4 regions of the Streptomyces sp. NPDC002776 genome follow, and region 1 is predicted to be linked to each of the others. Evidence: riboswitches for the same ligand, from Rfam matches in the RefSeq annotation. Region 1 holds a riboswitch; each other region holds the start of a gene.

Region 1 (7,174 bases):
GGGCTGGCGGCTGTGGATCGAGGGCTGGGCCGCGGCGCTGCGCGAACCCGCGCTGCGCGAGGTCACCCAGACCCTCGACACGCAGTGGAAGGCGGCCCTAGCCGAGGTCATCGCCGAAGGGGTGGCCGCGGGCGAGTTCCGCTGCCCCGACCCGGCCGGCGCGGCCCTGCGCCGGACGGCCCTGCTCGACGGGCTCGCCGTCCAGCGGACGTCCTACCCGGGCGCGCTGTCCCGCGCGCGTGCGCAGGAGTGGGCCGACGAGGCGCTGGCCCGGGAACTGGGTGTGGAGCGGGAGGCGTTGACCGCGGCGGCGCGGTGAACCCCGGAATCAGTCCAGCTCGTAGACGGCCGTGACCCGGACGTCGTCCTGGATCTCGCCGGGCGCGATCGGCACGCCCACCCCGCTCCCGGCCACGTCGGCGGGGGCCGGGACCGGGGAGGGCCCGCCCGACACGCCCTCGGTGAGCGAGATCAGCCGGCCCAGGTGCCGTCCGCTGAGCCGGGCGTACTGGAGCGCCTTGGCGTGCGCGTCCTTGTGCGCGGCCGTACGCGCGCGTGCCCGCAGTTCGGTGCGGTCGGCGACGTCGAAGACGACCCCGTGGATACGGCCCGCGTCGCCGGTGGCGTCCGTGACGGACTGCAGGATCAGTCCGGTCCGCGCGACCATGCGGATCTTCAGGGAGAAGTTCTGCGCGGCCTGATACCCCGTCAGCGTGGAGTTGCCGTCCTGGTACTTGTACACCGGCGTCAGGGACAGCCCCTCGGTACGCACGTCCTGCTCGGCCACCCCGCGCTCGCGCACCGCGTTCAGCAGGGCGTTCGCGGCCTTGCTCTGGGCGTCCTGGGCGGCCTGCGCGGTCTTGCCGACGGCCTCGACGCCGACGCTGACGACGGCCAGATCGGGAACGGCGGTCGCGGAGCCGACCCCGGTCACCGTGATGGTCGACGACACCGGCGAGCTGCGCACGGCCGAGGTGGCGGGGCCGGCCGGAGCCTGCACCGAAACAGCAGCGGGGCTCGCCGGCGCGGCACCGGCGCCGGCCAGCGCGGTCGCCGGAGCGGCCGCGAGGAGCGGCAGACCGAGGGCGAGGAGGGCGACGGCGACGGTGGCGGTGGGACGGGGCAGCGGTACGGTCATGGCCGACCTTCCGGGCGTGCGGACGGGACGGGCCCATCCCAGCACCGGGGTCCGCACGCGCGCGTGCACCACTCCCCCGCCGTCACCTCACTGGTCGAGCCCGCCCCGGCCCCGGGCCTGCCTCAGACGGCCGTCTCGATCCACATCCTGATGTCGCCCGGCGACAGACTGCCCTTGGCGATCACATGGTCGCCCGACGACTCCCCCCGCAGCCGCCGCCCGAACCACGGCACCAGGTACTCGCGCGCCCACTGCACATCGTCGCGCCGGATCTCCAGGGTCCCGCGCGGCGGCAGCGGCGGCCAGGGCTGGTCCGGGTCGGCCGGTACCTCCAGACCGAGGACCTGTCCCGCGCGCAGCGCCACCCGCGTGTGCCCCTCGGGCGACAGATGCAGCCGGTCGGTGTCCCAGGCGCGCCGGTCCTGCACGGTCTTGAGGGACCACAGGTCCAGCACCGGGCAGCCGTACCGGTCGGCGATGGCCCGGACATGGAGGTTGTACGTGGCGATCTTGCCGCGCAGATGCTTCAGCACCGGCACGCCACGGGTGTCGAAGCCGGTGGTCACCATGACGGTGCCGGCGGCCTCGGTGAGCCGGGCCACGGCCCGCTCGAACCGCTCGGCGACCTCGTCGGGGTCGGTGCCGGGCCGGATGATGTCGTTGCCGCCGGCGCAGAACGAGACCAGGTCCGGGGCGAGTTCGAGCGCCCTGGGGAGCTGGTCGGCCACGATCTGGTCCAGCAGCTTCCCGCGTACGGCCAGGTTCGTGTAGCGGAAATCCCCCTCGGGGCGGCGGTCCGCGAGCAGTACCGCGAACCGGTCGGCCCAGCCGACGAACGCCCCGTCCGGGCCGGGGTCGCCGACGCCCTCGGTGAAGCTGTCCCCCAGCGCCACGTACGACCCGATCACTGCTCTGTTGTCACTCTTCGAATCGTCTGCCACATCGGGTCATGATTCACCTTCTAATGTGACCTACGCGACCGTAGGCAGGGGTTGACGGTCGGTGAGATACCCCACTCTTCAAGGCTTCACCAATTCCGGAATAAAAACACCGAAGGCCGGACCCGGGGATCTGGGTCCGGCCTTCGGTGGCGTGTCGGACAGGTGGTTCCTCAGCGGCGCGTCCGTCAGACGGAGACGCCCTTCGCGCGGAGGTAGGCGACCGGGTCGACGTCCGAGCCGTAGTCCGGCGTGGTGCGGATCTCGAAGTGCAGGTGCGGGCCGGTCGAGTTGCCGGTCGAGCCGGAGAGACCGACCTGCTGGCCCGCCGTCACCGACTGGCCGCTGGAGACGGACAGCGAGGACAGGTGGGCGTACTGCGCGTAGTGGCCGTCGGCGAGCCGGATGACGACCTGGTTGCCGTACGCGCCGGCCCAGCCGGCCGAGACGACGGTGCCCGCGCCCACGGCCTTCAGGGAGGTGCCGGTCGGCACGACGAAGTCGACGCCGGTGTGGTAGCCGCTGGACCACATGCTGCCCGCGACCTTGTAGGCGGTGCCGACCCCGGCGCCGGAGACGGGGGAGCTGAAGCCGCCGGCGGAGCTCTGCGCGGCCTGCGAGGTGGTGGCCGCCTCGGACTCCGGAGCCTGCGAGGACTCCGCGGCCTCGGAGGACTTGGCGGAGCTCGACGAGGAGGACTCGGCGGACGAGGACTTCGTGGAGGACTTGGCGGCCGGCTTCTCGGCGGTGTCCGTCGTGGCGGCTCTCTTGCCGATCGACAGCTTCAGGCCGGGGTGGATCAGCGCCGGGTCGTCGCCGACGGCCTCACGGTTGTCCGCGTAGAGCTTCTCCCAGCCACCGCTGACGTTCTGCTCGTTCGCGATCTTCGAAAGGTAGTCCCCCGAGCGCACCGTGTACGTCGTGGCGGTGGCCTTCTTCGCGGTGGCCTTCTGCTCGGCCGCCTTCTTGTCCGCGGTCTGGACCGACTGAACGGCCTTTTCCGGAACGGACTGCGACGGGGCCGCGTGGGCGCCGGTGGCCCCCAGGAGCGGGAGGGCGAGTGCGGCGCCACCGGTGCCGGCGACGGCGATCGAGCGAGTGAAGCGCAGGGCCTTGGGACGGCGGTGCTTACCCTTCGCGGGCATGGCGATTTCCTCTCCGGCGCCTACGAGGTGAGCTGTCGGGTGCGGACTGGAGATGTCCGGCCGCGCGCTGGGCGCGACTTGACCCCGAGCCTGTTCCGGGAACCGGACCAGGCGGTGGTGCCTGTGGGTCCCCCGCTCCTGCCGTGCACGGGTGAGTGGGTGCGGGTTCCGAGCAGCGGCAGGATTAGGCGTTCCGCTCGGAGTGGTGGCGAACGTAAGCGACCAAGACGCAAAGGGACAAGCAGAAGGTTCCACATGAAGCCGTACCTCTTGATCCCTTGTGGGAATTCCTCGTCACTTTGCGTGCATTAAGGAGGGGCCGTTCCCGCAAACGCCCTTGAGAAACGGGTGAATTACGTGAACATGACGGGCGACACTCGGTCACGGATATGACGCTGCTCACGTGACGCTGCTCCACACCCCTTTATCCCAGAGCGAGTTGGAAGGAAGGCTGCAATTCGGACAGAACGCTCAGAAGCGGCGCAGATGGAGAACTGTCACATCATGGTCGACGCGCTAACCGGCGGTGAATCAGCAGGGTTTCCACGGTGTTCGCCCGTTTTGCCGCATTCAATGAGCGGCCGGTATGCATGTCGTATCGTCAAGGCGTGCCCGTCGGCGAGCCGAGCCGGCGGGATCCGGTGGGAGGAGCCCCAGTGACGCAGCAGGTCCCGTCGACCGAGCCCGAGCTGGCCGGAGTGCGCAACTTCCGTGACGTGGGCGGGCTGCCGACCACGGACGGACGGCGGGTGCGCTACGGCGTGCTGTTCCGCAGCGGCCACCTCGCGCACGCGACCGAGCAGGACACGGCGTTCCTCGACTCCCTCGGCCTGCACACGATCTTCGACTTCCGCAATGTGGCGGACCAGAAGCTGGAGGGCCCCGACGTCGAGCTCACGGGTGTCCGGAATGTGAACCTCCCGCTGTCGGACCCCGCGGACGGCGCCGAGTTCTGGAAGATGGTCCGCGACGGCGAGATCGAGCAGCTGCGGCAGATCCTCGACGACGGCAAGGCCGCGAACCGGATGATCGAGTCGTACCGCACGATCGTCAAGGAGCGCACCGCCGAGCACTCCCAGGTGCTGCGTTCCCTGGCCGAGGACAGCGTTCCGGCCCTGATGCACTGCGCGGCGGGCAAGGACCGGGCCGGCCTGTCGATCGCGGTGACGCTGCTCGCCCTCGGCGTGGAGCGAGAAGCGATCCTCGCCGACTACCTGGAGTCCAACGCCAAGCACCGCCGCTACAAGGTGCAGCGCAACAACACCCACACCCCCGAGGTCATGGAGTTGCTCAGCCCGCTCTTCGACGCGCGCGCCGAGTACCTCACGGCGGCCTTCGACACCATCGAGGAGACCTGGGGCGACGTCGACACCTACCTGGAGCAGGGGCTCGGCATCACCGCGGAGATCCGGGAGCGGCTGCGGGAGCGGCTGCTCGACTGAGCCCGGCGGCTACTGCCCGGCCCCCAGCTCGAAGAGCAGATAGATGAACGCGGCGAAGACATGGCCCACCGCCAGGTAGATGACCAGCCGGATCCACAGGGCGCGCGGGAACTTCTCCTCCATGTCGCTCATGGCGTCTCTCCGGGGGTCGGGCCCAGGCACAGGGCGGCCGTGGGGCTCTGCAGCAGGGTGTGGACGAACAGCAGCTCCACGCCGTCCGCGTCCAGGGCGGCGATGCGGTGCGGGGTGAGCGAGTCGAAGTGGGCGCTGTCGCCCGGTGCGAGCCGGTGCGCGGTGTCCCCGAGGCGCAGCCTCAGCCGCCCGGTGAGGACGTAGAGCCATTCCTCGCCGGGGTGCACCCGCACGATGTCGCCCTGGGAGCCGAAGGGGACGTGCAGCCGCAGCGCCTGCATCCCCCGGCCGGGCGCGCCCGCCTGCCGGTACGTCCAGCCGCCGGCCGCCGTCGGTTCCATGTCGGCGGCGCGGATGACGGCGTCCCGGTCGGCGACCGTCTCGCCGAGCAGTTCCGAGACGGTCGTACCGTAGATGCGCGCGAGCGAGAGCAGCATCGGCAGCGAGGGCTGGCGCTGTCCGGTCTCCAGACGGGAGAGGTGGGCCGGCGACAGACCGGCGGCGCGGGCCGCGGCCTCCAGGGTGAGGGCGGCCTGGCGTCGCAGGGCTCGCAGCTGCGGCGCCACCGCGGGCAGGTCGCCGTCCGGCCCGGTCTCGGGAGAGCTCATGCCCTCCATTCAGCCGGAGCCTTGCCTCTACGGCAAATTTCTTGCCTCAGAGGCAAGCCCGCCACGGGGTGGCCCTACCGGTTGGCGACGGCCTGCTTCACCAGCGTCTTGCCGAAGTCCCACATCAGCCTGCCCCCGCTGTGCGCGTCGTCCATCACCTCGGTGAAGGCGTCCACGAACCGCTCGACCTCCCGCTCCCCGACGATCAGCGGCGGAATCAGCTTGATCACCTCGAGGTGATCGCCGGAGACCTGGGTGAGGATCCGGTGCCGCTGGAGCAGCGGTACGACGACCATCTGCGCGAAGAGTCCCTTGCGGGCCGCCTGGAGCATGGTCCACCGGCTGCGCAGCTTCAGGGAGGAGGGCCGGCCGAACTCGATGCCGATCATCAGGCCCCGGCCGCGTACGTCGGCGAGCAGCTCGTACTTGTCGACCAGGGCCGCGAGCCGGGACTTCAGCAGCTCGCCGGTGGCGCGGGCGTTCGCGACGATCTGCTCGTTCTCGATGACCGAGAGCACGGCGAGGCCGGCCGCCATGGCCTGTGCGTTGGAGCCGAAGCTCGCCGAGTGCACCAGCACCCGGTCCATCGAGGAGTAGACCTTCTTGAAGATCCAGTCCTTGCCGAGGGTGGCGCCGACCGGCACATAGCCGCCGGAGAGCGCCTTGGCCACGCAGACCAGGTCCGGCTCGACCCCGTCCTCGTGCTGGTAGGCGTAGAAGTCCCCGGTCCGGCCGAGCCCGGTCTGCACCTCGTCGGCGATGAGCAGCGCCTTGTGCCGGTGCAACAGGTCCTGGGCGGCCCGCAGATAGCCGGGCGGGGCCTCGTGCACGCCCTTGCCCTGGATCGGCTCGACGATCAGGGCGGCGACGTCGCCCTTCTTCAGCTCCCGGGCCAGGGCGTCGAGGTCACCGAGGGGGACGGCGGTGTCGGACAGCAGCGGCCCGAAGCCGTCGCGGAAGCCGTCCTCGCCGTTCACGGACAGGGAGCCGGTGGTCAGGCCGTGGAAGGAGTGGTCGCAGTACAGGACGCGCGCCTTGCCGGTCGCCCGCCGGGCGAACTTCAGCGCGGTCTCGACCGCCTCCGTGCCACTGTTGCCGAAGAACACCCGGTCCAGGTGCGGGCTGTGCGCGAGCAGCTTCTCGGCGAGCAGTCCGGGCAGGGGCTGGCAGTCGAAGCGGGTGAGGTCGGCGAGCTGGGCGTCGAGGACGTCGTGCAGCGCCTTGCGGACGACGGGGTGATGGCGGCCGAGGCCCATCACCCCGAACCCGGCGAGCATGTCCAGGTGTTCCTGGCCCTCGGCGTCCCAGAAGTAGGCGCCCTCGGCGCGCTCGTAGACCTTGTCGAAGCCGATGGTGTGCAGCATGCGCGGGAGCTGGTGGTTCAGGTATCTGCCGTGCAGCTCGTAGCGCTCGGCTCCGCGCTCGGCCAGCAGTGCGCCGAGGTCGAACTCCGTGGTCATTCCGCTGTCTCCTTGACTGGCTCCTGGACGGCCAGGCTCGCGCCGATCCGTCCGGCGACCTCGACGGGGGTGAGGCCGATGTCGGCCAGTACCTCGCCGCGTTTGGCGTGGGCGAGGAACTGCTCGGGGATGCCGAAGCGCCGTACCGGCACGTCGACGTCGGCGTCACCGAGGGCCAGCGCCACGGCGGCGCCCACCCCGGCGGCCCGGCTGTTGTCCTCCACGACGGCCACCAGCCGGTGTCCGGCGGCCAGCGCGGGCAGCGCCGGGTCGACGGGCTTGACCCAGCGTGGGTCCACCACCGTGCAGTC
Region 2 (7,174 bases), on a different contig from region 1:
CACGTCCGCGCGGTTGCCGCAGGAGACGAAGGTGGACACCCCGGTGACCCCGGTGACCCCGCCGCCGCGCCGGTGCAGCCGGGACAGCAGCGCGATGCCGATGGCACCGGACTGGGCGAACAGCCCTATCCGCCCGGGCCGCGGCATCTCGGGCGCGAGGGAGGCGTTGAGCCGTACGTCCACCGAGGTGTTGATGACGCCGAAGGCGTTCGGCCCGATGATGCGCATGCCGTACGCGCGTGCGTGCCGGACGAGTTCGCGCTGGCGCTCCCGGCCCTCGGGGCCGCTCTCGGCGTAGCCGGCGGAGACCACGACCAGCCCTTGCACGCCGTGCTCACCGCACTCGGTGACGACCTCGGGGACCTGTTCGGCGGGCACGGCGACCACCGCGAGGTCGACATGCCCGTCGATGTCGCGCACCGATCGGTGCGCGGGCACCCCGGCGAGTTCCTTCAGGTCCTCGGGGAACGCCTGGTTCACGGCGTACAGCGGACCGCGGAAGCCGCCCTGCCGGATGTTGTCGAGGACTCCGCGGCCCACCCCGCCGGGGGTCCGGCCGGCGCCGATGACGGCCACCGAGCCGGGAGCCAGCAGCCGTTGGACGGATCGCGCCTCGGCGCGCTGCTCGCGCGCGTGCTGCACGGCGAGCGAGCGGTCCGTCGGCTCCAGGCCGAACTCCAGCCGGACGACCCCGTCCTCGAAGCTGCGCTTCTGGGTGTACCCGGCGTCCGTGAACACCTTGATCATCTTGGTGTTGGCGGGCAGCACCTCGGCCGCGAACCGGCGGATCCCGCGCTCCCGCGCGACGGCGCCGATGTGTTCGAGCAGGGCGGAGGCGACTCCGCGTCCCTGGTGGGCGTCCTGGACGAGGAAGGCGACCTCGGCCTCGTCGGCGGGCGCGGAGGCGGGCATTCCGTCGGCACCAATGCGGTCATAGCGTACGGTGGCGATGAACTCGCCGCCGATGGTGGCCGCGAGTCCCACCCGGTCCACGAAGTCGTGGTGCGTGAAGCGGTGGACGTCCTTGGCGGACAGACGCGGGTAGGGCGCGAAGAAGCGGTAGTACTTCGACTCGTCCGAGACCTGCTCGTAGAAGCTGACCAGGCGCTCGGCGTCATCAACGGTGATGGGGCGGATGCGCGCGGTGCCGCCGTCGCGCAGCACCACGTCGGCTTCCCAGTGGGCGGGGTACTCGTGCCGGTCCGACGCGCTCTGCATGGGGCCCAGACTACGGCTCGCGTACGACAACGGCGCGGGGCAGTCTGTGGAGGACGGGTGTCGGATCGAGGCCGCGGTCCGACGGTCACGCGCGGGACGGGACGCAGGACCGTACCGGGCACGCTTCGCGTTGTGGAACACTGGTCTAGACAACCTGAGAACCTGAAGGGCAGCATCACATGGCTGAGCGCCGCGTCAACGTCGGCTGGGCCGAGGGCCTCCACGCCCGCCCCGCCTCCATCTTCGTCCGAGCCGCCACGGCCACAGGCGTCCCGGTGACGATCGCCAAGGCCGACGGCAACCCCGTCAACGCGGCCTCCATGCTGGCGGTCCTGGGCCTGGGCGCCCAGGGCGGCGAGGAGATCGTGCTCGCCTCCGACGCCGAGGGCGCGGACGCCGCTCTCGACCGTCTGGCGAAGCTGGTCTCCGAGGGCCTCGAGGAACTCCCCGAGACCGTCTGAGCGAATACCGGGCGCGGCAGCCGCCGCCTCCTCACCGGGCTCGTCCGAATTACCGGGCGAGCCCTTCGCATTTCCCGATTCCGGGCAGCGGAAATAATCCCCCGGGAATTACGCCTTCTTTGTATACGGCGCGCATGTTAATGCCGGAGGCCCGACATGTTTACGGGATGTTGCGAATTCCTCACACGCTCCCCGGCGGGGAACCGCAGTCGGTGCGTGCCGCTGGAGCGCTCGGTGTGCACGGCCGTGATCGCCCGCGCGCGTTCGCTGTCGCCGCGGGCCACCGCGTCCACGATCGCCCCGTGCTCCGCCCAGGCGTCCACGGGGGCGGCCGACGCCTCCACCGAGTACATCCAGGCGATCTTGTGCCGCAGCTGGGTCAGCATCGAGGTCAGGGCGGGGCTGCCGGAGGCCTGGGCGAGCGTCTCGTGGAACCAGCCGCCCAGGGAGCGCAGATCCTCGCTGTTGCCCCGCCTGGCCCGCTCCTGACCGAGCCGCACCAGGCCGCGCAGCACCTTCAGATGTGCCTCGGTGCGCCGCTGGGCAGCCCGGGCGGCGCCGAGCGGCTCCAGCAGCGAGCGCATCTCCAGCAGGTCGGCGGCCTCCTGCTCGGTCGGTTCCGCGACGCACGCGCCCGCGTGCCGCCGGGTCACCACGAAGCCCTCCGCCTCCAGCGTGCGCAGGGCCTCCCGGACGGGGACGCGCGAGACGCCGTAGCGGCGCGCGAGCAGTTCCTCGGTGAGTCGGCTGCCGCGCTCGTAGACACCGGCGACGATGTCGTCCCGGATCGCCGTGCATACCGAGTGCGCCGGAATACGCATGACCCGACCTCCGCTTTAATCCCCGTGAAACGTCGACAACTGACGTGTGTTCAGTGACTCTATTCCAATGAGCCGGAATTTCCGAAGGGGGGACGGAATCCATGCATATTTTTTGGACAGCGGGGGGTCGCAAACGCCAAAACCCCGGCTCGGTGAGCCGGGGTCCGGGCAGCGCGGGGCGGGTGCCGTCAGATGTTCACGCCGTGCGAGCGGAGGTAGGCGACCGGGTCGATGTCCGAGCCGTACTCCGCGCTCATGCGGGCCTCGAAGTGCAGGTGCGCCCCGGTGACGTTGCCGGTCGCGCCGGAGACGCCTATCTGCTGGCCCGGGGTGACGCTCTGGCCGACCGAGACGCCGACGGACGACAGGTGCCCGTACTGGGTGTACGTGCCGTCGTGCATCTTGATGACGACCTGGTTGCCGTACGCCCCGCCCCAGCCGGCCTCCACGACGGTGCCCATGCCGACCGAGCGGACGGGGGTGCCGGTGGCGGCGTGGAAGTCGACGCCGGTGTGGGTGCCGGAGGACCAGACGGCGCCGCCGGCCTTGTAGCTCGTCGAGACGTAGGAGCCGGAGATCGGGGAGACGAAGGTGTTCAGGCGCTTGCGCTCGGCCTCGCGGGCGGCGCGCTCCTTGGCCTCGCGGGCCTTCTCGGCCGCCTCGGCGGCCCTCTTGCGGGCGGCCTCCTCGGCCGCCTGCTTCGCCGCCGCCTCGTCGGCGGCCTGCTGCTGGGCGGCGGCCTGGGCGTCGATCTGCTGGGCGACCGAGTCGCCGATGGTGATGACGGGGGTGAGACCGGTCTGCTCGGGCGCGGCCTCCGCGGCGAGCGCCGGGCTCGCGAGGGTGCCGATGACGCCGGTGGTGGTGAGGGCCGCGACACCCGCCGCGCGGGCGGTGGTGCGCTGCATCCGGCTGGGACGTCGGTGCTTCCCGGTGGCGCGCGTGAACGCCATGTAGTGGCTGGTCCTTTCCTTCCCTCTCGCCTACCGGGTTAGCTGACGGGTTCGGAGCAGGAAGGTCTCCTACGGACCCCCTCGCTCACGCGCGGGCGTCCGATTCACCCCAGGGACTGCGATGGGTCCCCGGCTCCCCTGGCTCGCGCCGTACGGGGACTCGGCGATGACTGTCCGGTGCCGCGGGTGCGGCGCACTGCCTGACGAACAGCCCGGATGACGCTAAACGCCGCAACTTTCAATCCCCAAACGGATCGCGGTTTTTGTAGCGCACGCCACAGAGCAGACAGGCAACCTCTCCCTCAAATCGGACATGGAAGGGCCCTGGTGACGCTTCCGTCACCAGGGCCCCACACGCGCGTGACAGCACGTTCACATCCGAGGGTGTCTCTACTCGGCCGTCACGACGGTGACTTCACCGATTCCGAGGGGCTCGACGGCCTTCTTGATCTGCGCCGCGTCGCCGACGAGCACGGTCACCAGCCGGTCCACCGGGAAGGCGCTGACGACGGCCGCGGTGGCCTCCACGGTGCCGGTCTCGGCGAGCCGGCGGTAGAGCGTGGCCTGGTAGTCGTCCGGCAGGTGCTGCTCCACTTGGTCGGCCAGGGTGCTCGCCACGGCGGCGGCCGTCTCGTACTTCAGCGGCGCCACCCCGACGAGGTTCTGTACGGCGACGTCCCGCTCGGCGTCGGTGAGCCCGCCCTCGGCGAGGGTGCGCAGCACCCTCCACAGGTCCTCGAGCGCGGGACCGGTGTTGGGGGTGTCGACGGAGCCGCTGATGGCGAGCATCGCCGCGCCGGTGCCGTCGGGGGTGGAGCGCAGCACCTGCCCGAAGGAGCGCACCCCGTAGGTGTAACCCTTCTCCTCCCGCAGAACGCGGTCCAGGCGGGAGGTGAGGGTGCCGCCGAGGCAGTAGGTGCCGAGGACCTGCGCGGGCCACACGCGGTCGTGCCGGTCGGGGCCGACGCGGCCGATCAGCAGCTGCGTCTGGACGGCGCCGGGGCGGTCCACGATGACGACCCGGCCGGTGTCGTCGGCGGTGACCGGGGGCACCGGCCGGGGTTCGGCGGCGGAGCCGGTCCAGGAGCCGAGGGTGTCGGCGAGGAGCGCGTCGAGGTCGGTGCCGGTCAGGTCGCCGACGACCACGGCGGTGGCCGTGGCGGGGCGCACATGGCGCTCGTAGAAGGCGCGTACGGCCGCGGAGTCGATGGCGGCGACGGTCTCCTCGGTGCCCTGGCGCGGGCGGGACATGCGCGAGGTCGCCGGGAAGAGCTGCCGGGACAGCTCCTTGGCGGCGCGCCGGGAGGGGTTGGCCAGCTCGTGCGGGATCTCGTCCAGCCGGTTGCGGACCAGCCGTTCGACCTCGCTGTCGGCGAACGCGGGCGCCCTGAGGGCGTCGGAGAGCAGCCCGAGCGCCTTGGGCAGGCGGGAGACCGGCACTTCGAGGGAGAGCCGGACGCCGGGGTGGTCGGCGTGCGCGTCGAGGGTGGCGCCGCAGCGCTCCAGCTCGGCGGCGAACTCCTCGGCGGAGTGCTTGTCGGTGCCCTCGGAGAAGGCCCGCGCCATGACCGTGGCGACGCCGTCCAGACCGGCCGGCTCGGCCTCCAGGGGCGCGTCCAGCAGGATCTCGACGGCGACGACCTGCTGGCCGGGGCGGTGGCAGCGCAGGACCGTCAGGCCGTTGTCGAGGGACCCGCGCGTGGGCGCCGGGAAGGCCCAGACCTTCGGCTCGCCCGCCTCGGGCCGGGGGTGGAACTCCATGGTGGCGAGCTCGGTCACTTGGCCGTCTCCTCGTTGTGGGCGCTTGCTTCCACGGTGGCCGCGGACTCCAGGTCCTCGGTGGGCTCCTCGACGGTCTCCGGGGGGACCGTCGGCTCGTAGACGAGCACCGCGCGGTTGTCGGGGCGCAGGCGGGCCTTGGCGACCTCCTGGACCTCCTCGGGGGTCACCTCCAGCACCCGCTGCACGGCGGTGAGGGCGAGCTGCGGGTCGCCGAACAGGACGGCGTAGCGGCACAGTTCGTCGGCGCGGCCCGCGACCGTGCCGAGCCGGTCCAGCCACTCGCGCTCCAACTGGGCCTGGGCGCGCTCCATCTCCTCCGCCGTGGGGCCCTCCGCCGCGAACCGGGCGAGCTCCTCGTCGATGGCCGCCTCGATGACCGGGACCTCGACGTCACCGGAGGTCTTCACGTCCAGCCAGCCCAGCGAGGGCGCTCCGGCCAGCCGCAGCAGGCCGAACCCGGCGGCGACGGCCGTGCGGTCACGGCGTACGAGACGGTTGTAGAGGCGGGAGGACTCGCCGCCGCCGAGCACCGTCAGGGCCAGGTCGACCGCGTCGCACGCGCGCGTGCCGTCCTCGGGGAGGCGGTAGGCAGCCATCAACGCCCGCGCGGGGACCTCCTCCTCGACGACCTCGCGCAGCTCCTTGCCGATGATCTCCGGCAGCGAGCCGTCGCGCGGGGCGGGCTTGCCGTCATGGGAGGCGATGGAGCCGAAGTACTTCTCCACCCAGGCGAGCGTCCGCTCGGGGTCGATGTCGCCGACGATCGACAGCACGGCGTTGTTGGGCGCGTAGTACGTACGGAAGAACGCGCGCGCGTCCTCCAGGGTCGCCGCGTCCAGGTCGGCCATCGAACCGATCGGCGTGTGGTGGTAGGGGTGGCCCTCGGGGTAGGCGAGAGCGGTCAGCTTCTCGAAGGCCGTGCCGTAGGGGACGTTGTCGTAGCGCTGGCGGCGCTCGTTCTTCACGACGTCGCGCTGGTTCTCCATCGACTCGTCGTCCAGGGCGGCGAGCAGCGAGCCCATGCGGTCGGCCTCCAGCCAGAGGGCGAGCTCCAGCTGGTGCGCGGGCATGGTCTCGAAGTAGTTGGTGCGCTCGAAGCTGGTGGTGCCGTTGAGCGAGCCGCCCGCGCCCTGCACGAGCTCGAAGTGACCGTTGCCCTCGACCTGGGCGGAGCCCTGGAACATCAAGTGCTCGAAAAGGTGAGCCAGGCCGGTGCGCCCCTTGACCTCGTGGCGCGAGCCGACGTCGTACCAGAGGCACACCGCCGCGACCGGGGTCAGGTGGTCCTCCGAGAGCACCACGCGCAGGCCGTTGGCCAGGCGGTGCTCGGTCGCTGTCAGGCCTCCGGAGCCTGCCTGGGTGGTGGCCGTGTGACCCATGGGCATGTACGTCCCTTCGATCGCGGACGCGGTCTCGAAACCGCGGTTTTCCTGCCGGTCCTGCCACTGTATGCAAGCGTGCGGGGCCGCGGCGAAGTTCCCGGGCCGCGTACGCCGAGGGCGGATGCCGACAGCGGATCGCGTAGCCTGCGGGCAGCCGTGAGCGGAGGCCCCTCTCCGCGCCGGGGCGGACGGGCGACGCCGGGTCCTGGTCCGGGTTGTCAGTGCCGCGGTCCACAATGGTCCGCGTCGGATCCAGTTCACGCGTCAGCATGAGCGCCCCGTAGGTGAGCACACAGAAAAAGGAGCCTTGGCAGCGATGGCCCGCCGCAGCACGAAGACCCCGCCGCCCGACGACTCGTACGAGGAGAAGATCCTCGACATCGACGTCGTCGACGAGATGCAGGGCTCCTTCCTCGAGTACGCGTACTCGGTCATCTACTCCCGTGCCCTGCCGGACGCCCGTGACGGCCTCAAGCCGGTGCACCGCCGGATCGTCTACCAGATGAACGAGATGGGCCTGCGCCCCGACCGCGGCTATGTGAAGTGCGCGCGCGTGG
Region 3 (7,174 bases), on a different contig from region 1:
GGCGCCGTGGACAGGTCGTACGCCGCGGTCACCGCGGGCGGCGCGGGCGCGAAGACATGGTCGCGGACCGTGTGGAAGACGGCGGCGGCGCCCAGGACGAGGGCCGTCAGACAGCACAGCAGCACGGTCGCGACCAGGCACTGCCACACCCACAGCGCGACCACCGGCTCCCGCTCCGGCCACATGGCCCGGGTCAGGGAACGCGGTACCGGCACGGCGGCCAGCAGAGCGACGGCGCTCAGCAGGAGCAGGCAGACGGTCATGCCACGGGCTCCGGATCCTGGTCGGGACAAGGGCGGCTGCGGGGCGGGCTGTGCGCGGGCGGTGCGAGAGCGTGTCCCGCGCGCACCGTCCGCCGCCCAGTATGACGGCGAGCGGCGGTACGCGGCAGACATCGGCGGCCATCGAACCGTTCGACCCGAGGGGAGCGGCCGCGAGCGGCAACTCCCGCGGGGGTGATGGCCGTTCGGCAGGCGGTGGGGTCAGGCCCCGCCGGCCACCACCCGCCCGGTGACCTCGCCCAGCCCCACCCGCGCCCCGTCCGCTCCCGGGGCCCACGCCGACAGCGTCACCACGTCGCCGTCCTCCAGGAAGGTCCGCTTGCCGTCGGGGAGCTCCAGGACGTCCCGGCCGTTCCAGGTGAGCTCCAGCAGGGAGCCGCGCTCGCGTTCCGCCGGGCCGCTGACCGTGCCGGAACCGTAGAGGTCGCCGGTGCGCAGGGAGGCGCCGTTGACCGTCATGTGGGCCAGCTGCTGGGCGGCCGTCCAGTACATCGTCGAGAAGGGAGGTTCGGAGATCACATGACCGTTGAGGGAGACCGAGATGCGCAGGTCGTAACCGGCGGGTTCCTCGGCCGCGTCGTCCAGGTAGGGAAGCAGGTCGTGGGTGCGCTCAGGAGGGGCCACCCGGGCCTCCTCCAGCGCGTCCAGCGGGGTGATCCAGGCCGACACCGAGGTGGCGAAGGACTTGCCGAGGAAGGGGCCGAGCGGGACGTACTCCCAGGCCTGGATGTCGCGCGCGGACCAGTCGTTGAGCAGGCACAGGCCGAAGACGTGCTCCCGGAAGTCGCCGAGGCCGACCGGGCCGCCCATCGCCGACGGCACGCCCACCACGAAGCCGACCTCGGCCTCGATGTCCAGGCGGACGGACGGGCCGAAGACGGGCGCCGCGTCGGCCGGCGCCTTGCGCTGGCCGGAGGGCCGTACGACGTCGGTGCCCGAGACCACGACCGTGCCCGAGCGGCCGTGGTAGCCGATCGGGAGGTGCTTCCAGTTCGGGGTGAGGGAGTCCGCGGCGTCCGGGCGGAACATCTGGCCGACGTTCCGGGCGTGGTTCTCGGAGGCGTAGAAGTCCACGTAGTCCGCGACCTCGAAGGGCAGGTGCAGGGCCACCGCGGAGAGCGGGTGGAACAGCGGCTCGATGGTCTCCCGGTGGGACGGCACCGTGACCCAGGCGGTCAGCGCGCGGCGCACGTCCGACCAGGCGGTGCGGCCCGCCGCCAGCAGCGGGTTCAGCGTGGGCCGGGCGAGCAGGGAGGCGTACGGGGAACCCAGGGCCAGCGCCGCCGCGCCCGCGTCGAGGACGTGGTCGCCGAGCCGTACACCGACCCGGCGCTCGCTGTCCTCGCCGGGGAGGGAGAAGACACCGTACGGAAGGTTGTGCGGGCCGAAGGGGTCGCCCTCGGGGACATCAAAGGGGGGCATGGGTGCTGCCTCACTCTCGTGCGTGCCACGGGTCCGTGTCGTCGCCGCACACGTTACGGGTGGGGCACCCGTCTTGGGCAGTGCACAAGGGAGCGGGACGATCAGTTCCCGAGGTGCGCCGGGCCTGCTGGCGGCCGTGTCGCGCGGTCCTCGCTCCGCCCCGTCCTGCCCTCCGCCCCGTGCGTCACGGCAGTGCCCTCATGTCACCAGCAACGGGTGAGGACAAGGGAGTTGGAGGGGGCGCGTGGGGCGCAGGGGGGCGCCGGGGTCGTCCGGTTCGCGCTGAGTCGTGGGGGCGTCCTGTCCGTATTCTCTGATCATGGCCGCACCCATCGCATATTCACTCATCGCCACCGACCTGGACGGGACCCTCCTGCGAGGCGACGACACGCTCTCCGACCGGTCGCTGGCCGCACTCGCGCGGGTGGCGGAGGCGGGGGCCCGGCACCTGGTGGTGACCGGCCGGCCGGCGCCCAGGGTGCGGCCGCTCCTGGACGACCTGGGCAGCGAGGGGCTCGCGGTGTGCGGGCAGGGTGCGCAGGTGTACGACGCCGGCGCGGGCCGTCTGCTCTGGTCCGTCACCCTGGACCAGGAGCTGGCCGAGACCGCGCTCGGCAAGATCGAGGCCGAGGTGGGACAGGTGTACGCGGCGGTCGACCAGGACGGCGTCGACGGGCTCACCCTGATCGAGCCCGGGTACCTGATGCCGCACCCCACCTTGCCCGCGGTGCGCGTCGGCCGGCGTGACGACCTGTGGGGCGCGCCGATCAGCAAGGTGCTGCTGCGCCATCCCGAGCTGTCCGACGACCAGTTGGCGGCGACGGCGCGTTCGGTGGTGGGTTCGCTGGCGACGGTCACCATGTCGGGGCCCGGGACCGTCGAACTTCAGCCATGCGGCATCACCAAGGCGACCGGGCTCGCCCTGGCCGCGGATCACCTGGGCCTCGGCCCGGAGGGGACGATCGCCTTCGGTGACATGCCCAACGACATCCCGATGTTCGACTGGGCGGCCCACGGCGTGGCGATGGCCAACGCCCATCCCGAACTCAGGGCGGTCGCCGACGAGATCACCCTGTCGAACGAGGACGACGGCATCGCCGTCGTCCTCGAACGACTCTTCCGGTGACGGGCCCGGTCAGTACGCCCCGAAGACGTTGTCGATCGAGCCGTACCGCTGCGCCGCGTAGTTGCAGGCGGCGGTGATGTTGGCGACCGGGTCGTAGGGGTCCCACGAGGTGCCGGACACGTGGTACGCCTGGAAGGTCGGGTCGATCACCTGGAGCAGGCCCTTGGAGGGGGTGCCGGCGGCGGCGTTGGAGTCCCAGTTGTTGATCGCGTACTGGTTGCCCGAGGACTCCCGGATGATGTTGCGGTAGATGCCGTTGTAGCTGCCGGGGATCCCCTTCTGGGCCATGACCTGGAGGGACGCGCGGATCCAGCCGTCCAGGTTGTTGGCGTACCCCAGCGAGGCGGCGGTGGTGACGGTCGGGGTGGCCGCGGCGGCGGTGGTCGCCCCGAGGAGCGGCAGCGCGAGTACGGCGGCTCCGGTGCCGAGGACGGCGAGCTTGCGGGCGACCCGGCTGGTGCGGGCAGGACGGTGCTGAGCGGCAGCAGGCATGACGAAGTTCCTCTCCGGCGCCTGCGAGGTGAGCTGTCGGGTTCGGGCGGGAGCTGCCCGGCCGCGCACCGCGAAGGGCGCGCGACTTCACCCCGAGCCGCACCGGCGCGTCCGAAGACGTGCCGGGTCGGCGACTTACCTGGTTCCCCCGCTCCTGCCATACGAAGAATCTCGGTGGAGCCGGACGGCGGCAGGATTAGGCGTCCGCCCGACAGGCCGGGAACGTATGCGAGAGCACATGTCCGAAACAAGTAGCGGATTCACATATCCAGGGTTTTGATCTTCGTTCACAGGGTGCGTGGTGGGTGCATCTTTGCGAGTGCCAAGTCTCAACTGGCCGCTGGGGAAGGGGTGTCGGGGGAAGTCCGAGAGGCGCCTGCGGACTCGGGGGCGTGAGTCACATCACGCGTGATCACAAGTCGCGCCAAATCTGGCAATCAACCTAAAAGGCGCAGGGCACGTGCAGCATGGTTCCGTCCGCGAGGGGGATACGGACATCCGTGCGGGTTGTCTCTTCGGCTCGAGACACGCTCCACCGCTTCCACGTAAGTCGATCTATATCCGTTCTTATCAGGTGATCAAAAACATAACCACCGTGATCCGATACCGCCCGTCGTGGACGGGTGGGCGGCAGCGGTGATCGAAACGTGACCGGATACGCTGACTTGAGTGAAGGCAGCGACCTATCGACAAACCGCGTAATCGCCAGTAGACACCAGCAGACAGGAGACCCCTCGTGACCGTCGTCGGGCCGTTCGGGCTGAGCGTGCGGGACCAGGCTCTGGAAGCCGATGTCCAGGCCGGATTGGCGGCTGTCGAGGAGGGACTGCTCGAGGCCACCAAGAGCGAGGTCCCCTTCATCACGGGCGCAGCCCAGCATCTGGTGCGCGCGGGCGGGAAGCGGTTCAGGCCGCTGCTCGTGATGCTCAGCGCGCAGTTCGGGGACCGCCACGCGCCGGGGATCGTACCGTCGGCCGTGGTGGTGGAGCTGACCCACCTGGCGACGCTGTACCACGACGACGTGATGGACGAGGCCGAGGTCAGGCGCGGGGTGCCGAGCGCCAACACCCGCTGGGGGAACTCGGTCGCGGTCCTCACCGGTGACTTCCTCTTCGCCCGCGCCTCGCACATCCTCGCCGACCTCGGCCCGGAGGCCGTCCGGGTCCAGGCCGAGGCGTTCGAGCGGCTGGTCACCGGGCAGATCCTGGAGACGGCGGGACCGCAGGACGGGCGCGACCCGGTCGAGCACTACCTCGATGTGCTGGCCGGGAAGACCGGCTCGCTGGTGGCGGTGTCGTGCCGCTTCGGCGCGATGATGTCGGGCGCCGACGAGACGGTGGTGGACGTGCTCACCCAGTACGGCGAGCGGCTGGGGGTCGCGTTCCAGCTGGCCGACGACGTCCTGGACATCGCTTCCGACTCCCGCGAGTCCGGCAAGACGCCGGGTACGGATCTCCGGGAGGGGATCGCGACCCTGCCCGTGCTGCGGCTGCGGGAGCGGGCGCAGCGGCTGGGGCTCGCGGAGGACATCGCGCTCTGCGAGCTGCTGGACTCCGACCTGACCGACGATGTGCGGCACGCCGAGGCGCTGGCCGCGCTGCGGGCGCACCCGGCTCTGGAGCAGGCCCGCCGGGACACCGTGCGGTACGCCCAGGACGCGCGGGCCTCGCTGGCGCCCCTGCCCGAGTGCGACGCCAAGGCCGCGCTGATGGAGCTGTGCGACGCGGTGGTGCACCGCGCGGGTTAGCGGCGCGGCCCCCTTCCGGGCCACCGGCGAAACGGCGGCGCCTCCCCCGACCCCTACGGGTCGGGGGAGGCGCCGCCCTCTTGTGTCATACCGCAGGTGTACACCGAGTTGAGCCCGCGGTCTGACGCTTCGCGGCCGCCGATTTGGTCAGATGGTCACAACGGAAAACACCACTCCTCACCGATTCGGGTGAGAATGGCGGCTAAGGGCTGGACGCACGGGAATTGGCAGGCCGCCGCCGACGACGGAGGTAAGTCAGACATGGCACCGTACGAATCCGACGACAGCACGACCGCGAACGAGGTCGACGACCTGCGCTCGGGGCGGCGCAAGGCCGCGCGGTACGTCGTTCCGGTCGCGGTGGTGGGCGTGGCGGCGGCGACCATCGGTCTCGTCCCCGCCCTCGCCGACTCCGGCGACCCCGACCTGCCGAAGATCAGCGCACAGCAACTCATCGAGAAGATCGCCGAGTCCGACGTACAGCAGCTGTCCGGGACCGTGCGGGTCAGCACCGATCTGGGGCTGCCCGACCTCGGCGGTCTGGAGAGCTCGCTGGCGTCCGGGGCGATGGAGTCCGGGGACGGTTCGTCCGCCGACCCGTCGGCCAAGCTCACCGAGCTGGTGTCCGGCAGCCACACCCTGCGGGTCGCCGTCGACGGCCCGGACCGGCAGAAGCTCTCGCTGCTGGAGAACTCCTCGGAGTACAGCCTCATCCACAACGGCAAGGACGTCTGGGGCTACGACAGCTCCTCCAACGAGGTCTTCCACAGCACCGCCCCCGACAGCGCCGAGCCGGACAAGGAGGTCCCGGCCACGCCCAAGGACCTCACCGAGGAGGCCCTGAAGTCGGTCGACGACACCACGTCCGTCACCGTCGACGGCACCGCGCAGGTCGCGGGCCGGGACGCCTACCGGCTGCTCATCAAGCCCAAGCAGTCCGGCACCACCGTCGGCGCCATCACCGTGGCCGTCGACGCGAAGACCGGTATGCCGCTGAAGTTCACGCTCACCCCGTCGAGCGGCGGCGCCGCCGTGGTGGACGCGGGCTTCACCGACGTCAGCTTCGCCAAGCCGGCCGCCTCCACCTTCGACTTCACCCCGCCGAAGGGCGCGAAGGTCACCGAGGACGACGCGCTCGAGGCCCCCGCGGAGGAGCAGGAGAAGCACTCCAAGGCGCCCGAGCTGGAGCCGGAAGGCGAACCGGAGATCATCGGCGAGGGCTGGAACTCCATCGCCGTCCTCGACACCGGCGGCGAGGGCATCCCCTCCGGCTCCGAGGTCGGCGGCGACCTCGGCGGCTTCATGGATTCCCTGGGCGACAAGGTGAAGGGCTCGTTCGGCGAGGGCACGGTCTTCAAGACCCGCCTGATCAACGCCCTGATCACCGACGACGGCACGGTCTACGTCGGCGCGGTCACCAAGGACGCGCTGGTGAAGGCCGCGAACGCCGGGTAGTAAGGCACCCATGACCGACACGTCCGCCGCGGAGCCGAAGCCGGAGCAGGGTGACGGCGTGATCGTCACCCGCGCTCTCACCAAGCGCTACCGCGGCGGACAACTCGCCGTGGACGGTCTCGACCTGACCGTCCCGGCGGGCAGCGTCTTCGGCTTCCTCGGCCCCAACGGCTCCGGCAAGACCACCACCATCCGGATGCTGATGGGCCTCATCGAACCCACCTCCGGCACGGCCCGGGTCCTCGGCCGCCCCATGCCCCGCGCCACCCGCTCCGTCCTCCCGCACGTGGGCGCCCTGATCGAGGGCCCCGCCCTCTACGGCTTCCTCTCCGGCCGCGACAACCTCCTGCGCTACGACGCCGCCGACCCGACCGCCGACCCGCGCACCCGGCGCGAGCGCGTCGCGGCGGCGCTGGACCGGGTGGGCCTGACGGCCGCCGCGGCCAAGAAGGCCAGGGCGTACTCGCTCGGCATGAAGCAGCGGCTCGGCCTGGCCGCCGCGCTGCTCCAGCCGCGCCGCCTGCTGGTGCTGGACGAGCCGACCAACGGCCTCGACCCGCAGGGCATGCGCGAGATCCGCTCGCTGATACGGGAGTTGGCCTGCGACGGCACGACCGTCTTCCTCTCCTCCCACCTCCTCGACGAGATCGA
Region 4 (7,174 bases), on a different contig from region 1:
GCGAGGCGTCGATGACGGCGGGCGTGGAGCCCCAGTCCTCGTGCAGCTTCAGCCCCATCGCGCCGCCGCGGATCTGCGACAGCATCGCCTCGTGCGAGACGGTGTTGCCCTTGCCGAGGAAGCCGACGTTGAGGGGGTACTGCTCCATTGCCTCCAGCATCCGCGCCAGATGCCAGGGCCCCGGCGTCACGGTGGTCGCCTTGGAGCCCTCGGCCGGTCCGGTGCCGCCGCCGATCAGCGTGGTGATCCCCGCCGCCAGCGCCTCGTCGGCGATCTGCGGGCAGATGAAGTGGACGTGCGCGTCGATGGCGCCGGCCGTGAGGATCCGGCCGTTGCCCGAGATGATCTCGGTCTCGGGGCCGATGACGAGGTCGGGGTGGACCCCGTCCATGGTGTCGGGGTTGCCCGCCTTGCCGAGGCCGGTGATCCGTCCGTCGCGGATGCCGACGTCCGCCTTGACGATCCCCCAGTGGTCGATCACGACCGCGCCGGTGATCACCGTGTCCGGGGTGCCTTCGGCGCGCGTGGCACGCGACTGTCCCATGGACTCGCGGATGACCTTGCCGCCTCCGAACACGGCCTCGTCACCGGAGAGTCCGGGGCCGCCGGAGCGGTCCTCCTCGATCTCGACCAGCAGATCGGTGTCGGCGAGCCGGATCCGGTCGCCGGTCGTCGGGCCGAACAGGTCGGCGTACGCGGCCCGGGAGATCTCAGGCATCGAGGGCACCTCCGGTCTCCCCGCGCAGTCCGGGCACGACGCGGGCGCCGGCCAGCGGGACGAGTTCGACGTCGACGGGGATGCCGGGCTCGAAGCGCACGGCGGTGCCGGCGGCGATGTTCAGGCGCTTGCCGCGGGCGGCGGCACGGTCGAAGTCCAGGCCGGGGTTGGCCTCGGCGAAGTGGTAGTGGGAGCCGACCTGGACGGGCCGGTCGGCGGCGTTCAGGACGGTCAGCCGGGTGACCTCGCGGCCCTCGTTGAACACGACGGGCTCGTCCGCGAACAGGATCTCTCCGGGAATCATCGCAGCCCCCTCAGACGATCGGTTCGTGGACGGTGACGAGCTTGGTGCCGTCCGGGAAGGTCGCCTCGACCTGGACGTCGTGGATCATCTCCGCGATGCCGTCCATGACGTCGTCCCGGGTGAGCAGCTTGCGTCCGGAGGCCATGAGCTCGGCGACCGTACGGCCGTCCCGCGCGCCTTCGAGGATGTGCGAGGTGATGAGGGCGACCGCCTCCGGGTGGTTGAGCCTGAGCCCGCGGGCCCGGCGCTTCTCGGCCACGTCGGCCGCCACATGGATCAGCAGTCTCTCTTGCTCGTGCGGGGTCAGTTGCACAGCCCACCTCACAGTCCTCGCTCCGGACCGTGCGGGGCCCGGTTGCCGCTGCCACGGGCAAAGTCCCTGGTGGCGTGGAGGGAGGCTAGTTGGACCGGGTTTCGGGCACGTTAACCGAGCTGTGACCCGTCAGGGGCCCAGGGCGCCGCCTCCGGAGCTGCCGGCCGGGCGGAAGCCGGTGGGGGGGCCGGGCGAGCGATCCGGCGGCCCGGACCGAGGAACTGACGCGCATTCGGGCCCCACGTCGGCGCGCGCACTGCGGGTGTTGGACGGCGAGCGCCGCACGGCTCGTGTCACGCTGCCGCCTCGCTCGGACAGTTGACGCAGGTGAGCCCGGTCCGGCCATTCGGCGATGGCGTCGAGGCGTCCGGACCGGAGTCGAAACGGACCAAAGGAGGTACCCCCTTTCGGCGTAGTCGTGTCTCCTGCCGTGGGCCCGTCAGGGTTGCGCAACGAGGCTAGGCCCTCACCCGAAAGAGACGTTCCGGTGCTGGTCCGGGCATCCTCCGTAGCCTCGACGCTGGTTCGAACGGAGCAGTGTCCACCCGAACGGGTGAGTGGTGAGTAACGCCACAAATCCCCGGTTCCGTTGGGATTTTCGGACATCCGTGAGCCAAGATCCCTGACTGACGACAAGCCCCCGCCACCACGGCGGGGCGATCCGGGCGGACGCCGAGTCCTGCCGCCGCCCGGATGACCGGTCGACAGGAGTGGATCGGCAGGAGTGGAGGACCCGAGCACGACGGGTCGCCGGCACGGATGTCCGTGCCGAGCAGCCCTTGGGGTGAAGCCGCATCGCGGCCGGGCAACTTCGCCAGCCCGAATCCGACAGGTCATCCTTCACAGGCGGCTGACGAAGGGTTGCGCATGACTGCGCTCAATCGTGTCCCGTCGCTCATGGCCCGGGCCGGTACGGCTTCGGCTCTGACCATCGCCGCCGTGGGCGGTTCGCTCGTGGCCCCGGGCCTCTCCGCGGAAGCGGAGGCGGCTACGCCGGCGACGAAGGCACTCCAGGTCGCGGCCTCCAAGAAAGGCTCCCCGTACAAGTACGGCGCCACGGGCCCGTACCGCTTCGACTGCTCCGGGCTCACGCTCTACTCGTTCAAGAAGGCGGGCAAGAAGCTGCCTCGTACGGCGGCCCAGCAGTACAACAAGACACGCCACATCTCCGCCAAGAGCCGCAAGGCCGGCGACCTCGTGTTCTTCCACTCGGGGTCGAACGTCTACCACGTCGGCATCTACGCCGGGAAGGGGAAGCTCTGGCACGCCCCGAAGACCGGGGATGTGGTGAGGCTGCAGAAGATCTGGACCAAGAGCGTCTGGTACGGCCGGGTGAGCTGACCGGCCGCCACCCGAAGGGCGGTGGCGCCCCTGACACGCCGCCGCCCTGACGGGTGCCCGAGTGACCGCCGCGAGGAGCCGGACCGCTCCCGGGGCGGTCAGCGCTGTACCGCCCGCAGGGGCGCTCGCTAGGGCTCCTGCTGACCGGCGGTGGTGACCGGCTGGGCCGGTACGGTCCAGGGAAGTTCGATGGAGACCGTCTTGCCGCCCTCACGGGTCGGCCTGACTCTGAGTCGGCCGCCGCACTCGGCGGTCAGCCAGCGGATGATGACCAGACCGCGGCCGTTGTCCTGCTGGACAGCGGCCGGCAGTCGTTTGGGGAACCGCGGGTGGCTGTCGGTGACCCCGATGCGCAGGTGTTCGTCATGGCTCAGTTCGAGGTCCACCGTGAAGGTGGGTGACTGGCCGAGGGTGTGCTGTACGGCGTTGGTGGCGAGTTCGGAGACGATGAGCCGGATGGTGTCGGCCACGTCCGTCCCTGCGGGCAGTCCCCATTCCTCGAGAGTGCTGACCACATAGCCGCGGGCCGCGGAGACCGAGGCGGGATCGCTCGGCAGAGTGACGGATGCTTCCAGATGGTCTGCCATGGCGGCGTCGTCCCTTTCCCACGGGACCGCGGTCCGACACGGAGCGGATGGTTCGAGTACGGTCCCGGACTGGTGCTTCCTCGCCAGACTGCCATTACCGCGCCGGTCACGGTGGCGATCCACCAAGATATGCATATATCTGTCGCTCGATGCGGTGAACTCTGCGACGCGAGAGCGTATTTGGGCGGCCCGGTTGAAGTAAGGAGTAGCGCATGCAGCACGGTCCCGCGGTACGCCGCCGGAAGCTGGGCGCCGAACTGCGTGCGTTGCGCGCCGGTGCGGGGCTCACCAGTGGTGAGGCGGCGCGGCTGGTGGGCTGGCACCAGTCGAAGGTCAGCCGGATCGAGACCGGCGCCAGCGGGGTGAAACCGGCCGATGTGCGGTTACTGCTGGACGCCTACGCCGTCGCCGACTCCCAACTACGGGAGTTGCTGCTGGTATTGGCGGGCTCCGACGACGGCGCGGGCCGGCACCACTGGTGGCACGCCTACCGCGGGGTGCTGCCGCCGACCTACCGGGACTTCATCAGCCTGGAGTCCCAGGCGAGCGCGTTGCGCACGCTGGAGACCTCCGTGGTGCCGGGGCTGCTCCAGACGCCCGAGTACGCCCGGGAGGTGACCCGGGCCGCGGTAGGCGGCCTGGACGACACGGACGAGCGCCTCGACACGCTGGTGGAAGTGCGGCTGGCCCGGCAGGACGTGCTGCGCGGCGAGCCGCCGCTGGAGCTGAGCGCGGTGCTCGACGAGGCGGTGCTGCACCGGGAGATCGGCGGCCCCGGGGTGATGGCCCGGCAGCTGTGGCAGCTGGTGGAGGCGGGACGCCTGCCACAAGTGCGGCTGCAGGTACTGCCGTTCACGGCCGGGGCGCACATCGGAGTCACCGGGCCTTTCGTTATTTTCTCATTTTCGCGCACTTCTGATCTGGACGTGGTTGTTCTCGACCACTTGACGAGTAGCCTCTACCTCGAACGGAAAGAAGACCTCCAGGCGTACACGGAGGCCTTCACCACCCTTCAGATCCACGCCCTTTCGCCCGAGGAATCGCTGGATTACATCGCCGGGCTAGCTGACGGCGCGTAAGGAGGCACCATGACTGCACTGCCTCGGAACGTACCTTCCAGTACCGAACTGCACGACGTGCAATGGCTGCGCAGCAGTTACAGCACGGGTGCGAACAACTGCGTGGAGACCGCTCGGCCGCTGACCGGCCCCTGCGCCGGACTGTTCGCCGTACGCGACTCCAAGGCCCCGGCCGGACCCGCGCTGCTCTTCTCCCCCGAGAGCTGGGCGGACTTCACGGCCGCGATCCGGTCCTGACAGTTGCGATCAGGTTCCGAGCAAGCACCGAGCAAGTTCTGATCAGCGTCCATCAGTTCCACGGCGGCAGGGCCGTGTCACGCCGACTCATGGTCGTGTCTCGCCGATGACCCGTACAGCGCGTTCGATCTGACCGCCCGTGAGATCCGCGCGGGCGGTCAGCCGCAGCCGCGAGATGCCGTCGGGCACGGAAGGAGGACGGAAGCAGCCCACGGCCAGACCCGCCGCCCGGCAGTCCGCCGCCCAGCGCAGAGCCCCCTCGGGGGACGGCGCGCGCACGGAGACGACCGCCGCGTCCGGACGCACCGCCTGATGGCCCGCGGCCGTCAGGCGGGCGTGCAGTTCGCTCGCCACCGCACGCGCCCGGGCCGCCCGCTCCGGCTCCCGGCGCAGCAGCCGCAGCGCCGCGAGGGCGGCACCGGCCGCGGCGGGGGCGAGTCCGGTGTCGAAGATGAACGTCCGGGCCGCGTTGACCAGGTGGTCGATGACCCGGGCCGGGCCGAGCACGGCACCGCCCTGGCTGCCCAGTGACTTGGACAGCGTCACCGTGACCACCACATCGTCGGCGCCGGCCAGCCCCGCCGCGTGCGGAGCGCCCCGGCCGCCGTCGCCGAGCACGCCCAGGCCGTGCGCGTCGTCCACGACCAGGCCCGCCCCGTACTCTCGGCACGCCTCGGCGAGCCCGGCCAGCGGGGCCGCGTCGCCGTCGACCGAGAAGACCGTGTCGGAGACGGCGACCGCCGGCCCGTCGTGCGTCCGCAGCGCCTTGCGCACGGCGTCCGGTTCGGCGTGCGCGACCACCTGGGTCGTGCCGCGGGCCAGCCGGCAGCCGTCGATCAGCGAGGCGTGGTTGCCGGCGTCGGACACGATGAGCGAGCCGTGCGGCCCGAGCGCGGTGACCGCGGCGAGGTTGGCCGCGTAGCCGGAGGAGAAGACCAGCGCCGCCTCGAAGCCACAGAAGTCCGCCAGCTCCCGCTCCAGCTCGCCGTGCAGCTGGGTCGTACCGGTGACGAGCCGGGAGCCGGTGGCGCCGCCGCCCCAGGTCCGCGCCGCGCGCGCGGCGCCCTCAGTGACGTCGGGGTGGTGGGTCAGGCCCAGGTAGTCGTTGCCGGCCAGATCCAGCAGCGGCGAGTCGGCCGGGCGAGGGCGCAGCGTCCGTACGAGTCCGGCGCGGCGGCGCAGCTCCGCCTGCTCGTCGATCCAGCCGAACGCCATGAGTCCTCCGGAGATTTTGTAGGCAGCGCACAGACACTAGCGGGACGACCAGGCACCCACGGTGTGGCAATACCCACACGTCGAAGGGGCCGAGTTGTACGAACTCTCCTTGGCCGGGGACCACTCCTTAGGACAGGATCAGCTCTCATGGACCTGCTGAACACGCTGCTGGACAAGGGGCTGCGGCGCGAGCTGCCGACCCGCGAGGAGGCCCTGGCCGTCCTCGCCACCTCCGACGACGACCTGCTCGATGTGGTGGCCGCGGCCGGCAAGGTGCGCCGGCACTGGTTCGGCCGCCGGGTGAAACTGAACTACCTGGTCAACCTCAAGTCCGGCTTGTGCCCCGAGGACTGCTCCTACTGCTCGCAGCGGCTCGGCTCGACCGCCGGCATCCTCAAGTACACCTGGCTCAAGCCGGACGAGGCCTCCAAGGCGGCGGCCGCCGGTCTCGCGGGCGGCGCCAAGCGGGTCTGCCTGGTGGCCAGCGGACGCGGCCCGACCGACCGTGACGTGGACCGGGTCTCGGACACCATCAAGGCGATCAAGGACCAGAACGAGGGTGTCGAGGTGTGCGCCTGCCTCGGGCTGCTCTCCGACGGCCAGGCCGAGCGGCTGCGCGAGGCGGGCGCCGACGCCTACAACCACAACCTCAACACCTCCGAGGCCACCTACGGCGACATCACCACCACCCACACCTACGCCGACCGCGTCGACACCGTGCAGAAGGCGCACGGCGCCGGTCTGTCCGCCTGCTCCGGTCTGATCGCGGGCATGGGCGAGAGCGACGAGGACCTGGTGGACGTGGTCTTCTCGCTGCGCGAGCTGGACCCGGACTCGGTGCCGGTGAACTTCCTGATCCCGTTCGAGGGCACCCCGCTGGCCAAGGAGTGGCACCTCACCCCGCAGCGCTGTCTGCGGATCCTGGCGATGGTGCGGTTCGTCTGCCCGGACGTCGAGGTGCGCATCGCGGGCGGCCGTGAGGTCCACCTGCGCACGATGCAGCCCCTCGCGCTGCACCTGGCCAACTCGATCTTCCTCGGTGACTACCTCACCAGTGAGGGCCAGGCGGGCAAGGCCGACCTGGAGATGATCGCGGACGCCGGGTTCGAGATCGAGGGCGCCGGCGAGGTGACGCTGCCCGAGCACCGGGTGAGCGGTGGGTGCGGTTCGCACGAGGGCGGCGGGGGCTGCGGTTCCGCCGCGCAGCCGGAGGGTGGCGGGAGCTGTGGTTCCGCCGCGCAGCCGGAGCCGGGCGAGGCCCGCACCGACCTGGTGGCCGTACGCCGTCGGGGTGCCGGAACGGACCTCGCGCCCAATGCCTGACCTGAGCGTGCCCGAGCTGCTGGACCTGGACCGTCGGCACGTGTGGCATCCGTACGG

Evidence for each region. A riboswitch is a leader RNA that binds a small molecule or an ion and turns the genes downstream of it on or off. The one in region 1 is predicted to bind cyclic di-AMP.
Region 2: it holds a riboswitch for cyclic di-AMP, as region 1 does, so the genes downstream of both, ACWD11_RS18885 (M23 family metallopeptidase) here and ACWD11_RS25315 (peptidoglycan DD-metalloendopeptidase family protein) in region 1, are expected to answer to the same signal.
Region 3: it holds a riboswitch for cyclic di-AMP, as region 1 does, so the genes downstream of both, ACWD11_RS03350 (transglycosylase SLT domain-containing protein) here and ACWD11_RS25315 (peptidoglycan DD-metalloendopeptidase family protein) in region 1, are expected to answer to the same signal.
Region 4: it holds a riboswitch for cyclic di-AMP, as region 1 does, so the genes downstream of both, ACWD11_RS22925 (C40 family peptidase) here and ACWD11_RS25315 (peptidoglycan DD-metalloendopeptidase family protein) in region 1, are expected to answer to the same signal.

What each region holds. Positions count from the first base shown of each region.
Region 1 covers NZ_JBSFVG010000013.1:158,940-166,113, reverse strand. Annotated here, with positions in the region: partial or broken gene ACWD11_RS25330 (TetR family transcriptional regulator C-terminal domain-containing protein) at 1-319, shown strand, start outside; gene ACWD11_RS25325 (SIMPL domain-containing protein) at 329-1,138, opposite strand; gene ACWD11_RS25320 (SGNH/GDSL hydrolase family protein) at 1,261-2,046, opposite strand; gene ACWD11_RS25315 (peptidoglycan DD-metalloendopeptidase family protein) at 2,265-3,221, opposite strand; cyclic di-AMP (ydaO/yuaA leader) riboswitch at 3,224-3,393, opposite strand; gene ACWD11_RS25310 (tyrosine-protein phosphatase) at 3,878-4,663, shown strand; gene ACWD11_RS25305 (DUF6126 family protein) at 4,673-4,795, opposite strand; gene ACWD11_RS25300 (helix-turn-helix domain-containing protein) at 4,792-5,403, opposite strand; gene ACWD11_RS25295 (aspartate aminotransferase family protein) at 5,478-6,863, opposite strand; gene dxs (1-deoxy-D-xylulose-5-phosphate synthase) at 6,860-7,174, opposite strand, start outside.
Region 2 covers NZ_JBSFVG010000008.1:272,533-279,706, forward strand. Annotated here, with positions in the region: gene ACWD11_RS18870 (GNAT family N-acetyltransferase) at 1-1,218, opposite strand, end outside; gene ACWD11_RS18875 (HPr family phosphocarrier protein) at 1,398-1,679, shown strand; gene ACWD11_RS18880 (GntR family transcriptional regulator) at 1,817-2,500, opposite strand; gene ACWD11_RS18885 (M23 family metallopeptidase) at 2,689-3,453, opposite strand; cyclic di-AMP (ydaO/yuaA leader) riboswitch at 3,466-3,629, opposite strand; gene ACWD11_RS18890 (M16 family metallopeptidase) at 3,844-5,232, opposite strand; gene ACWD11_RS18895 (M16 family metallopeptidase) at 5,229-6,620, opposite strand; gene ACWD11_RS18900 (DNA gyrase/topoisomerase IV subunit A) at 6,934-7,174, shown strand, end outside.
Region 3 covers NZ_JBSFVG010000001.1:704,854-712,027, reverse strand. Annotated here, with positions in the region: gene ACWD11_RS03365 (M56 family metallopeptidase) at 1-263, opposite strand, end outside; gene fahA (fumarylacetoacetase) at 483-1,703, opposite strand; gene ACWD11_RS03355 (HAD family hydrolase) at 2,023-2,829, shown strand; gene ACWD11_RS03350 (transglycosylase SLT domain-containing protein) at 2,839-3,321, opposite strand; cyclic di-AMP (ydaO/yuaA leader) riboswitch at 3,325-3,508, opposite strand; gene ACWD11_RS03345 (polyprenyl synthetase family protein) at 4,058-5,068, shown strand; gene ACWD11_RS03340 (LolA family protein) at 5,330-6,523, shown strand; gene ACWD11_RS03335 (ABC transporter ATP-binding protein) at 6,534-7,174, shown strand, end outside.
Region 4 covers NZ_JBSFVG010000011.1:163,604-170,777, reverse strand. Annotated here, with positions in the region: gene ACWD11_RS22940 (urease subunit alpha) at 1-718, opposite strand, end outside; gene ACWD11_RS22935 (urease subunit beta) at 711-1,022, opposite strand; gene ACWD11_RS22930 (urease subunit gamma) at 1,033-1,335, opposite strand; cyclic di-AMP (ydaO/yuaA leader) riboswitch at 2,074-2,199, shown strand; gene ACWD11_RS22925 (C40 family peptidase) at 2,203-2,676, shown strand; gene ACWD11_RS22920 (ATP-binding protein) at 2,805-3,263, opposite strand; gene ACWD11_RS22915 (helix-turn-helix domain-containing protein) at 3,476-4,342, shown strand; gene ACWD11_RS22910 (DUF397 domain-containing protein) at 4,352-4,579, shown strand; gene ACWD11_RS22905 (8-amino-7-oxononanoate synthase) at 4,667-5,794, opposite strand; gene bioB (biotin synthase BioB) at 5,942-7,117, shown strand; gene ACWD11_RS22895 (adenosylmethionine--8-amino-7-oxononanoate transaminase) at 7,110-7,174, shown strand, end outside.